3 regions of the Bacillus bruguierae genome follow, and region 1 is predicted to be linked to each of the others. Evidence: a T-box and tRNA genes for the amino acid it is inferred to sense, from the RefSeq annotation. Region 1 holds a T-box; the other regions hold tRNA genes.
What was found. The T-box of region 1 lies ahead of thrS (threonine--tRNA ligase). A T-box ahead of a tRNA ligase gene usually reads a tRNA of that ligase, here a tRNA-Thr.

Region 1 (3,247 bases):
TTTCATACATTCTCCACTGGAACAGCTACTTGCTCCAAAATCTCTTTCATTACATATGCTTTCGTCGTTTTCATATCTCCTTCAATACTAAGAGTTAATCGGTGAGCACAAACCGGCTCTGCTAGCGTATAAAAATCATCAGGTGTACAAAATTCTCTTCCCTTTAATAGCGCACGGGCTTGTGCTGCTTTCATAAAAGCTAATGAACCACGCGGGCTCACCCCGATTTCAACGAGTTCATGCTGACGTGTCTTTTGCACAATATCCAATAAATAATCTTCCACTTCTTCATGAATTTCCACCTGCTTTGCTTTTTCTTGTAGAGAAAGAATATCCGCAAGAGACACAACACTTTGTAAGCTGCGCAGTGGGTCTTGCTGGCGGAAACGCCGTAACATCTCCTTTTCGTGCACTCGACTTGGGTATCCTTGCCTGATCGTTAATAAAAAGCGATCTAACTGCGCATCCGGAAGCGGAAAAGTACCGGCAGACTCTAGCGGATTTTGCGTAGCAAGTACAATAAACGGCTGCGGCAATACATGCGTCTCCCCAGCAATCGTAACGGTACGCTCCTCCATTACTTCTAATAAAGCAGACTGTGTACGCGGAACGGCACGATTAATTTCATCGACTAACACGATATTAGCGAAAATCGGCCCCATCCTCGTTTTAAAATCAGATTCTTTCATATCGAAATACTCTAAACCTACTACATCTCCTGGTAATGTATCTGATGTAAACTGTACACGCTGAAATTTTCCATCTATACTTTTTGCAAGACTTTTCGCTAATGACGTCTTCCCCGTTCCTGGAACATCTTCTAATAAAACATGTCCATTTGCTACTAATGCGATCATCGCTAAATCAATAACCTCTTCTTTTCCTACAATCACTTGCGAGACATTTTCTCTGATTCTTTCTAAAATTGACATGCCCTCTTCACCCTTTCTCTTCCTATAATAAATTTTCTGTTTTTTCTGATATTTATTTGTAGTATAGCAAAATTCATGTACTAACTGCTTATTTTTTTGAGATTTTTTGTAAAATAAGTTTTCTTCTTACATATACTGAATTATAAAAAATACAATTCATTCCAAAAAAAACATTTGCAAAAGTAATTTGAATACTGTATATTATGAATCAACATACTAATGCTATAAAAAAGCAACGAAAAGGACACGAGATATTCTTTACGGTTTTACAGAGAAGGAAGAATTGCTGAGATCTTCCTAAACGCAGGAGAATACACTTACCACCTTGGAGCTGTATTGGGGAAACATAGTATCCAATACCGTAGACGCTACGTTACAGTGCATGGAGCCATCGACGCTTTTTTAAGTGCGATGGGAATCTGGGTGGAACCACGGGTTTTAACGCACTCGTCCCTATTTTAGGGATGAGTGCGTTTTTTATTTTCTTAATTCCATATAACAATTAGCTATGAAAAGGACACGAGATATTCTTACGGTTTTACAGAGAAGGAAGAATTGCTGAGATCTTCCTAAACGCAGGAGAATACACTTACCACCTTGGAGCTGTATTGGGGAAACATAGTATCCAATACCGTAGACGCTACGTTACAGTGCATGGAGCCATCGACGCTTTTTTAAGTGTGATGGGAATCTGGGTGGAACCACGGGTTTTAACGCACTCGTCCCTGTTTTAGGGATGAGTGCGTTTTTTATTTTTCTCAATTCTATATATCAATTGGCAATGAAAAGGACACGAGATATTCTTTACGGTTTTACAGAGAAGGAAGAATTGCTGAGATCTTCCTAACGCAGGAGAATATACTTACCACCTTGGAGCTGTATTGGGGAAACATAGTATCCAATGCCGTAGACGCTACGTTACAGCGAATGGAGCCATCAACGCTTTTTTAAGTACGATGGGAATCTGGGTGGAACCACGGGTTTTAACGCACTCGTCCCTGTTTTAGGGATGAGTGCGTTTTTTTATATTATGAAATGGAGTGATAATGATGAGTAACAAAATGATTCAAATTCGTTTTCCAAATGGTCGTGAACAGGAGTATATGAAAGGAACTACATTAGAGGCAATTGCAGAATCAATTAGCCCTGGGTTAAAAAAGAAAGCTATTGCCGGAAAAGTGAATCAGCAACTATTTGATTTACGCAGAAGCATACAAGAAGATGCAGAAATTGAGATTTTAACTTTAGAATCAAAAGAAAGCTTAGACGTAATGCGACATACAGCAGCCCACATATTAGCACAAGCTGTTAAAAGAATACACGGTCACGTTAACTTAGGCGTTGGTCCTGTTATCGAAAATGGATTTTATTATGATATGGATCTTCCAAATAGTATTGCAGTTGAAGAGTTAGTTCATATTGAACAAGAAATGCAAAAAATCATTGATGAAAATTTAGAAATTCAACGAATCGAAGTAAGCCGCGATGAAGCAAAACAAATATTTGAAGAACTCGGTGACCATTTAAAATTAGAGCTATTACAAGATGTCCCTGCTGATCAAAACATAACTCTTTACAAACAAGGTGAATTTTTAGACTTATGCCGCGGACCACATTTACCATCTACTGGTTTTATGAAAGCTTTTAAATTAACAAATGTTTCAGGAGCATATTGGCGCGGTGACAGTAATAACCAAGTCCTTCAAAGAATATATGGGGTTGCCTTCCCTTCTAAAAAGGAACTAGATGAGTATGTAATCTTTTTAGAAGAAGCCGCAAAACGCAATCATCGTAAATTAGGCAATGAATTAGAATTATTTATGTTCTCTGAAGAAGCGCCAGGAATGCCATTTTATTTACCAAAAGGACAAATTATCCGAAACGAAATGGAAGCTTTTTTACGAGGGATTCAGCAAAAGCGTAATTATCAAGAAGTTCGTACTCCTTTAATGATGAATCAAAAACTATGGGAAAACTCCGGTCATTGGAACCATTATAAAGAGAATATGTATTTCACAGAAGTTGATCATGGAAAATTTGCTTTAAAACCAATGAACTGCCCTGGTCACATGTTAATGTTTAGAAATAAGCTGCACTCTTATCGTGATTTACCAGTTCGAATGGCTGAATTTGGGCAAGTCCATCGTCATGAATTTAGCGGCGCTCTTAATGGACTTCTTAGAGTTCGTACATTCTGTCAAGATGATGCCCATATTTTTGTAACACCTGAACAAATTGAAGATGAAATAAAAGGAGTAATTGATTTAATCGATTATGTATATCGTACATTTGGTTTTGAATATGAAGTTGAGCTC
Region 2 (3,247 bases), on a different contig from region 1:
CTCAATTGGTAGAGCAACTGACTTGTAATCAGTAGGTTGGGGGTTCAAGTCCTCTAGCCGGCACCAGTATCATGGCGGCTGTGGCGAAGTGGTTAACGCATCGGATTGTGGCTCCGACACTCGTGGGTTCGATTCCCATCAGTCGCCCCATTTTAAAAAATAATATGCGGGTGTGGCGGAATTGGCAGACGCACCAGACTTAGGATCTGGCGCCTTTGGCGTGGGGGTTCGACTCCCTTCACCCGCACTTTTAATTGAATAAGTCATATATGTTTTGCGGAAGTAGTTCAGTGGTAGAATACAACCTTGCCAAGGTTGGGGTCGCGGGTTCGAATCCCGTCTTCCGCTCCAATTTACAATATGACGCCGGGGTGGCGGAACAGGCAGACGCACAGGACTTAAAATCCTGCGGTGGGTGACCACCGTGCGGGTTCGACCCCCGCCCTCGGCACCATATGCGCCCGTAGCTCAATTGGATAGAGCGTTTGACTACGGATCAAAAGGTTAGGGGTTCGAGTCCTCTCGGGCGCGCTTTATTAACGGGAAGTGGCTCAGCTTGGTAGAGCACCTGGTTTGGGACCAGGGGGTCGCAGGTTCAAATCCTGTCTTCCCGATAGTTTTTTAAAATGGGGCCTTAGCTCAGCTGGGAGAGCGCCTGCCTTGCACGCAGGAGGTCAGCGGTTCGATCCCGCTAGGCTCCACTTATAACTTGTTTATGGCGGTGTAGCTCAGCTGGCTAGAGCGTACGGTTCATACCCGTGAGGTCGGGGGTTCGATCCCCTCCGCCGCTACCATAAAGGACCTTTAGCTCAGCTGGTTAGAGCAGACGGCTCATAACCGTCCGGTCGTAGGTTCGAGTCCTACAAGGTCCACCACTCAAGTTTTATATATATGGAGGTATACCCAAGTCTGGCTGAAGGGATCGGTCTTGAAAACCGACAGGCGGCGAGAGTCGCGCGGGGGTTCGAATCCCTCTACCTCCTCCATTTTTTTAAAAAGAATATTATATCATCGCGGGGTGGAGCAGTCTGGTAGCTCGTCGGGCTCATAACCCGAAGGTCGCAGGTTCAAATCCTGTCCCCGCAACCAATGGTCCCGTGGTGTAGTGGTTAACATGCCTGCCTGTCACGCAGGAGATCGCCGGTTCGACCCCGGTCGGGACCGCCATTTATATTAAGGCTCGGTAGCTCAGTCGGTAGAGCAGAGGACTGAAAATCCTCGTGTCGGCGGTTCGATTCCGTCCCGAGCCACCATTTTGAAATATGCAAGCCGGCTTAGCTCAATTGGTAGAGCAACTGACTTGTAATCAGTAGGTTGGGGGTTCAAGTCCTCTAGCCGGCACCATTTCAAAATGAGCCATTAGCTCAGTTGGTAGAGCATCTGACTTTTAATCAGAGGGTCGAAGGTTCGAGTCCTTCATGGCTCACCATTTTTATGCGGGTGTAGTTTAGTGGTAAAACAAGAGCCTTCCAAGCTCTGGTCGAGAGTTCGATTCTCTTCACCCGCTTTTTCTAGGGCCTATAGCTCAGCTGGTTAGAGCGCACGCCTGATAAGCGTGAGGTCGATGGTTCGAGTCCATTTAGGCCCACCATATTCCGCAGTAGCTCAGTGGTAGAGCTATCGGCTGTTAACCGATCGGTCGTAGGTTCGAGTCCTACCTGCGGAGCCATATAATATAGAGAAGTACCCAAGTGGCTCAAGGGGCTCCCCTGCTAAGGGAGTAGATCGCTTACGCGGTGCGAGGGTTCGAATCCCTTCTTCTCTGCCAGAAATTGGCCCGTTGGTCAAGTGGTTAAGACACCGCCCTTTCACGGCGGTAACACGGGTTCGAATCCCGTACGGGTCATATTAAAGAGATAGCATAATTTGCTATCTCTTTTTGTGTATAATGAATAGTTACTTCTCTATTTTAGCTGGTTTTCCTTGATTTTTATCCCGCTATTCGTGGGCAGTAATACTCCCACCTCATAATGGATCAAATAGAAGTATGAAATGATATACTGGATTTGTTTGTCTCATCTGCATCATGAATAATTGTTTGTAAAATAGATTCCCATATGTGGGGATCATCAGGTAAGAAATGTCCTGCATCTTTTATATAATGTGTTGTTACATGAGGAGTAGCTGAGGCTACTTTTTTTATTTCTTCTATTGAAGATAAAGTGTCGGCTGTACCATGCCAAATATGGATAGGAATAGAAATGTTTTGAAAATTAAATCCCCAGTGTTCTGCTACTGCTTCATCTACACTATTTCTTAACGCTTCTTTCATGTGGATCATAGTTAATTTAATATCTTCATCTGTTTGAATAAATTGTTGATCCCATTTGCATAAATGTCTATTTCCTTTTTTCATCCCTTGCATATATTTTTCAGGGTTCTTTTCCATTTGCTTTTTTTGAGCACGATATGCCCATTTTAATAGCAAAGGTAAGCGTTTGGAGATAAAGAAGGCAATTCGATTTTCGCGGCACATACTGGCTGGCGGCTCTTCATTTTCAAACGGAGTTGCACTAGAAACCATTTGTACGGATTGTAAGCGCTCAGGGATTTTGTAAGCACAGGCTGCTGCATAAGCGCCTCCGCCTGAGACACCTATAATAGAAAAAGTTTGGAGTTTTAGTTGATCTGCTATTTCATTTACATCTTCTGCCCAATTCAGAACTGTTCGATTCTGTTTTGGATCAGAGAGCCCGTAGCCAGGTCTATCTATTGAAATAAGTCGTATGCCTAATTGTTTCGCTACCATATCATCTGTTAATGCCCAAATTCTTGAACCGGGTGTACCATGAAACAGCATGACTGGTAATCCATTTGTTTTACCATATTCAATATAGGCTAACTTACGTCCGTCTTGTAAAGTTATGATGTGATCTTTCATATTATTCACTCCCATAATAAATTATAAACCGACTGTTCAGTCTAATCTTATAATGAGAGTAGTTTATTTGTAAATACTGGGATTTTCACTATATAATATAGTCTATTGGTAAAATGAAATACTGTATTATTTGTGTTCACAATCTAAAGAGAACGCTTCCATTAAAATCGATTCCATACTTAATATTATAACTTTCCCCTATATGTGATAAATTTCACAAATGGGTCATAAAATGTGAATACACTCACAAAAAAACGTGCTACAATATGTGTGTAAGGAAGTTAAACAATATAAAAACAGTATTTTAATTATTTACTTAAATGACAATGCTAATGATGATATTGAAAAATAGAGAGGGGATTTTAC
Region 3 (3,247 bases), on a different contig from region 1:
TAGATCGAGGACTTAACCATATAATATGAAGCAAGTGTTATCTAGTTTTGAGAGAATATAAAAAACTTGTTGACTTTTTCGGTGAATCAAGTATAATAATGATTGTCTCAAATGAATATAGTCTGGTAATGATGGCAGAGAGGTCACACCCGTTCCCATACCGAACACGGAAGTTAAGCTCTCTAGCGCCGATGGTAGTTGGGACTTTGTCCCTGTGAGAGTAGGACGTTGCCAGGCAAATGGAGGATTAGCTCAGCTGGGAGAGCACCTGCCTTACAAGCAGGGGGTCGGCGGTTCGATCCCGTCATCCTCCACCATATAATCTTAAATGTCGGAGGGGTAGCGAAGTGGCTAAACGCGGCGGACTGTAAATCCGCTCCTTCGGGTTCGGCAGTTCGAATCTGCCCCCCTCCACCATTTCGATGGGCTATAGCCAAGCGGTAAGGCAACGGACTTTGACTCCGTCATGCGCTGGTTCGAATCCAGCTAGCCCAGCCATTTAAGAGCCATTAGCTCAGTTGGTAGAGCATCTGACTTTTAATCAGAGGGTCGAAGGTTCGAGTCCTTCATGGCTCACCATTTTTAAAATGTAATATGCGGGTGTGGCGGAATTGGCAGACGCACCAGACTTAGGATCTGGCGCCTTTGGCGTGGGGGTTCGACTCCCTTCACCCGCACTCTTAATTAAATAAGCAATAAGTCATATATGTTTTGCGGAAGTAGTTCAGTGGTAGAATACAACCTTGCCAAGGTTGGGGTCGCGGGTTCGAATCCCGTCTTCCGCTCCAATTTTCAATATGACGCCGGGGTGGCGGAACAGGCAGACGCACAGGACTTAAAATCCTGCGGTGGGTGACCACCGTGCGGGTTCGACCCCCGCCCTCGGCACCATATGCGCCCGTAGCTCAATTGGATAGAGCGTTTGACTACGGATCAAAAGGTTAGGGGTTCGAGTCCTCTCGGGCGCGCTTTATTAACGGGAAGTGGCTCAGCTTGGTAGAGCACCTGGTTTGGGACCAGGGGGTCGCAGGTTCGAATCCTGTCTTCCCGATAGTTTTTTAAAATGGGGCCTTAGCTCAGCTGGGAGAGCGCCTGCCTTGCACGCAGGAGGTCAGCGGTTCGATCCCGCTAGGCTCCACCATTAAAGCTTCATATATACGGAGGTATACCCAAGTTCGGCTGAAGGGATCGGTCTTGAAAACCGACAGGCGGCGAGAGTCGCGCGGGGGTTCGAATCCCTCTACCTCCTCCATTTTTTATTTAAAAGAATATTATATCATCGCGGGGTGGAGCAGTCTGGTAGCTCGTCGGGCTCATAACCCGAAGGTCGCAGGTTCAAATCCTGTCCCCGCAACCAATGGTCCCGTGGTGTAGTGGTTAACATGCCTGCCTGTCACGCAGGAGATCGCCGGTTCGACCCCGGTCGGGACCGCCATTTACATAAAGGCTCGGTAGCTCAGTCGGTAGAGCAGAGGACTGAAAATCCTCGTGTCGGCGGTTCGATTCCGTCCCGAGCCACCATTTTTTTTTGTAAAAAAACTAGCCGGCTTAGCTCAATTGGTAGAGCAACTGACTTGTAATCAGTAGGTTGGGGGTTCAAGTCCTCTAGCCGGCACCACTTAGGGGCATAGTTTAAAGGTAGAACAGAGGTCTCCAAAACCTCCGGTGTGGGTTCGATTCCTACTGCCCCTGTAAGAAATATGGGCCTATAGCTCAGCTGGTTAGAGCGCACGCCTGATAAGCGTGAGGTCGATGGTTCGAGTCCATTTAGGCCCACCATATTCCGCAGTAGCTCAGTGGTAGAGCTATCGGCTGTTAACCGATCGGTCGTAGGTTCGAGTCCTACCTGCGGAGCCATGGCCCGTTGGTCAAGTGGTTAAGACACCGCCCTTTCACGGCGGTAACACGGGTTCGAATCCCGTACGGGTCATTATAAAAAGAGTCAGCACTATGCTGACTCTTTTTATTTGAAGAAAAATAATATTATACATTATATTTTCTGTATATCGTATTTATTATAACGAATTATAATTACTTCTGATTAATGATCTCCTTATACATATATTTATTGAGCTACTTTTGGACAGTAAGAATGAGAATGCTTCAACTAACCAAAAGTAGTCGAATAAAGAAAATCTACTGATGGCCGTATCAAGCTATTATAACAATAAGTATATCTTTATCATATTATAAAATGTTTTATTTTTTATTATAAATAATGAAGGATTTTGTATGATTTTGTGTAATTAGGAAAGAATATAGTACATTATATTTTTACCAATTGATTATTTTAGCTATACTCAGAATTGAACTACATCAATTCATTTTGATGATTGTACAACGGAATGTTGCATGAATATTTTACGGTATAAAGTATTTCTTTTACTAACCTCATCCTGCTTATTGCTCTGTATCTTTACAAGCTGCCTTCTCAAATAAGAACGATAAAGTCTATATTTACTCTCCGCAATTCTAAAGTTTTTAGAATTGGTCATTGTAACTGTGAATATCCAATTTATTTTGCGTTTTATGATTACATAGTTTTCTACATTTGATAAAGTGTAATTTCATCTGTTTTTAATAAGAGATGGTATCTCGTTTATCTTTTAAGGAACTTGCGAATTGAAATGAAGAGGGTTGGAGATGCTAAAGTGTGTAAAGGAGGGTAATATATTTATGACAACTGTTCGAGAATTGATGAGCACGAATATTGTACAATGTACATCACTAGATAACGTATATGAAGCAGCGGTGAAAATGAAAGAAGAAGATATAGGAATGATTCCTGTTGTGGAGAATAATCAAGTTATCGGACTTGTAACAGACCGTGATTTGGTTGTGCGGGGAATTGCAGAAAAACATCCAGGTTCCAATCAAATTACAAATGTTATGACAACACAAATTATTTCTGTGTCACCTGATGACGCTATTGAAAAAGCGACAGAGTTAATGGCACGTTACCAAATAAGAAGATTGCCAGTAGTTGAACATGGACAACTTGTTGGGATGCTATCACTTGGTGATTTAGCAACAACTAAATATGCAGATGATCAAGCAGGCGTTGCCTTAAGTGAAATATCAGAGCAAACAGACTAAATAAATACTTTTATTCTGTTTGCAATTTGCTATTTGAGGGCAGGAATGCTTCATCTGAAAATTTATTTGAAAGCAATGATGTAGTGAAGGATAAGCATGTTAATATGCGCCTAATTAGTTTAATTCATAATCTGTGGGGGTTTCCCCGCAG

Region 2: it has a tRNA-Thr gene. The T-box ahead of thrS (threonine--tRNA ligase) is inferred to sense a tRNA for this amino acid. The anticodon was not compared.
Region 3: it has a tRNA-Thr gene. The T-box ahead of thrS (threonine--tRNA ligase) is inferred to sense a tRNA for this amino acid. The anticodon was not compared.

What each region holds. Positions count from the first base shown of each region.
Region 1 covers NZ_JBAWSX010000008.1:170,588-173,834, forward strand. Annotated here, with positions in the region: gene WAZ07_RS15065 (DUF58 domain-containing protein) at 1-6, opposite strand, end outside; gene WAZ07_RS15070 (AAA family ATPase) at 3-932, opposite strand; T-box leader at 1,159-1,390, shown strand; T-box leader at 1,432-1,662, shown strand; T-box leader at 1,705-1,935, shown strand; gene thrS (threonine--tRNA ligase) at 1,982-3,247, shown strand, end outside.
Region 2 covers NZ_JBAWSX010000012.1:443-3,689, forward strand. Annotated here, with positions in the region: tRNA gene WAZ07_RS18050 (tRNA-Thr) at 1-66, shown strand, start outside; tRNA gene WAZ07_RS18055 (tRNA-His) at 75-150, shown strand; tRNA gene WAZ07_RS18060 (tRNA-Leu) at 167-247, shown strand; tRNA gene WAZ07_RS18065 (tRNA-Gly) at 277-351, shown strand; tRNA gene WAZ07_RS18070 (tRNA-Leu) at 366-454, shown strand; tRNA gene WAZ07_RS18075 (tRNA-Arg) at 458-531, shown strand; tRNA gene WAZ07_RS18080 (tRNA-Pro) at 541-614, shown strand; tRNA gene WAZ07_RS18085 (tRNA-Ala) at 629-701, shown strand; tRNA gene WAZ07_RS18090 (tRNA-Met) at 718-794, shown strand; tRNA gene WAZ07_RS18095 (tRNA-Ile) at 799-875, shown strand; tRNA gene WAZ07_RS18100 (tRNA-Ser) at 894-986, shown strand; tRNA gene WAZ07_RS18105 (tRNA-Met) at 1,013-1,089, shown strand; tRNA gene WAZ07_RS18110 (tRNA-Asp) at 1,092-1,167, shown strand; tRNA gene WAZ07_RS18115 (tRNA-Phe) at 1,178-1,253, shown strand; tRNA gene WAZ07_RS18120 (tRNA-Thr) at 1,269-1,344, shown strand; tRNA gene WAZ07_RS18125 (tRNA-Lys) at 1,354-1,429, shown strand; tRNA gene WAZ07_RS18130 (tRNA-Gly) at 1,437-1,507, shown strand; tRNA gene WAZ07_RS18135 (tRNA-Ile) at 1,515-1,591, shown strand; tRNA gene WAZ07_RS18140 (tRNA-Asn) at 1,595-1,669, shown strand; tRNA gene WAZ07_RS18145 (tRNA-Ser) at 1,678-1,768, shown strand; tRNA gene WAZ07_RS18150 (tRNA-Glu) at 1,775-1,846, shown strand; gene WAZ07_RS18155 (alpha/beta fold hydrolase) at 1,976-2,881, opposite strand.
Region 3 covers NZ_JBAWSX010000027.1:134-3,380, forward strand. Annotated here, with positions in the region: partial or broken rRNA gene WAZ07_RS24940 (23S ribosomal RNA) at 1-20, shown strand, start outside; rRNA gene rrf (5S ribosomal RNA) at 122-237, shown strand; tRNA gene WAZ07_RS24950 (tRNA-Val) at 242-317, shown strand; tRNA gene WAZ07_RS24955 (tRNA-Tyr) at 334-417, shown strand; tRNA gene WAZ07_RS24960 (tRNA-Gln) at 424-498, shown strand; tRNA gene WAZ07_RS24965 (tRNA-Lys) at 504-579, shown strand; tRNA gene WAZ07_RS24970 (tRNA-Leu) at 597-677, shown strand; tRNA gene WAZ07_RS24975 (tRNA-Gly) at 714-788, shown strand; tRNA gene WAZ07_RS24980 (tRNA-Leu) at 803-891, shown strand; tRNA gene WAZ07_RS24985 (tRNA-Arg) at 895-968, shown strand; tRNA gene WAZ07_RS24990 (tRNA-Pro) at 978-1,051, shown strand; tRNA gene WAZ07_RS24995 (tRNA-Ala) at 1,066-1,141, shown strand; tRNA gene WAZ07_RS25000 (tRNA-Ser) at 1,160-1,252, shown strand; tRNA gene WAZ07_RS25005 (tRNA-Met) at 1,281-1,357, shown strand; tRNA gene WAZ07_RS25010 (tRNA-Asp) at 1,360-1,435, shown strand; tRNA gene WAZ07_RS25015 (tRNA-Phe) at 1,446-1,521, shown strand; tRNA gene WAZ07_RS25020 (tRNA-Thr) at 1,543-1,618, shown strand; tRNA gene WAZ07_RS25025 (tRNA-Trp) at 1,622-1,692, shown strand; tRNA gene WAZ07_RS25030 (tRNA-Ile) at 1,703-1,779, shown strand; tRNA gene WAZ07_RS25035 (tRNA-Asn) at 1,783-1,857, shown strand; tRNA gene WAZ07_RS25040 (tRNA-Glu) at 1,859-1,930, shown strand; gene WAZ07_RS25045 (CBS domain-containing protein) at 2,677-3,096, shown strand.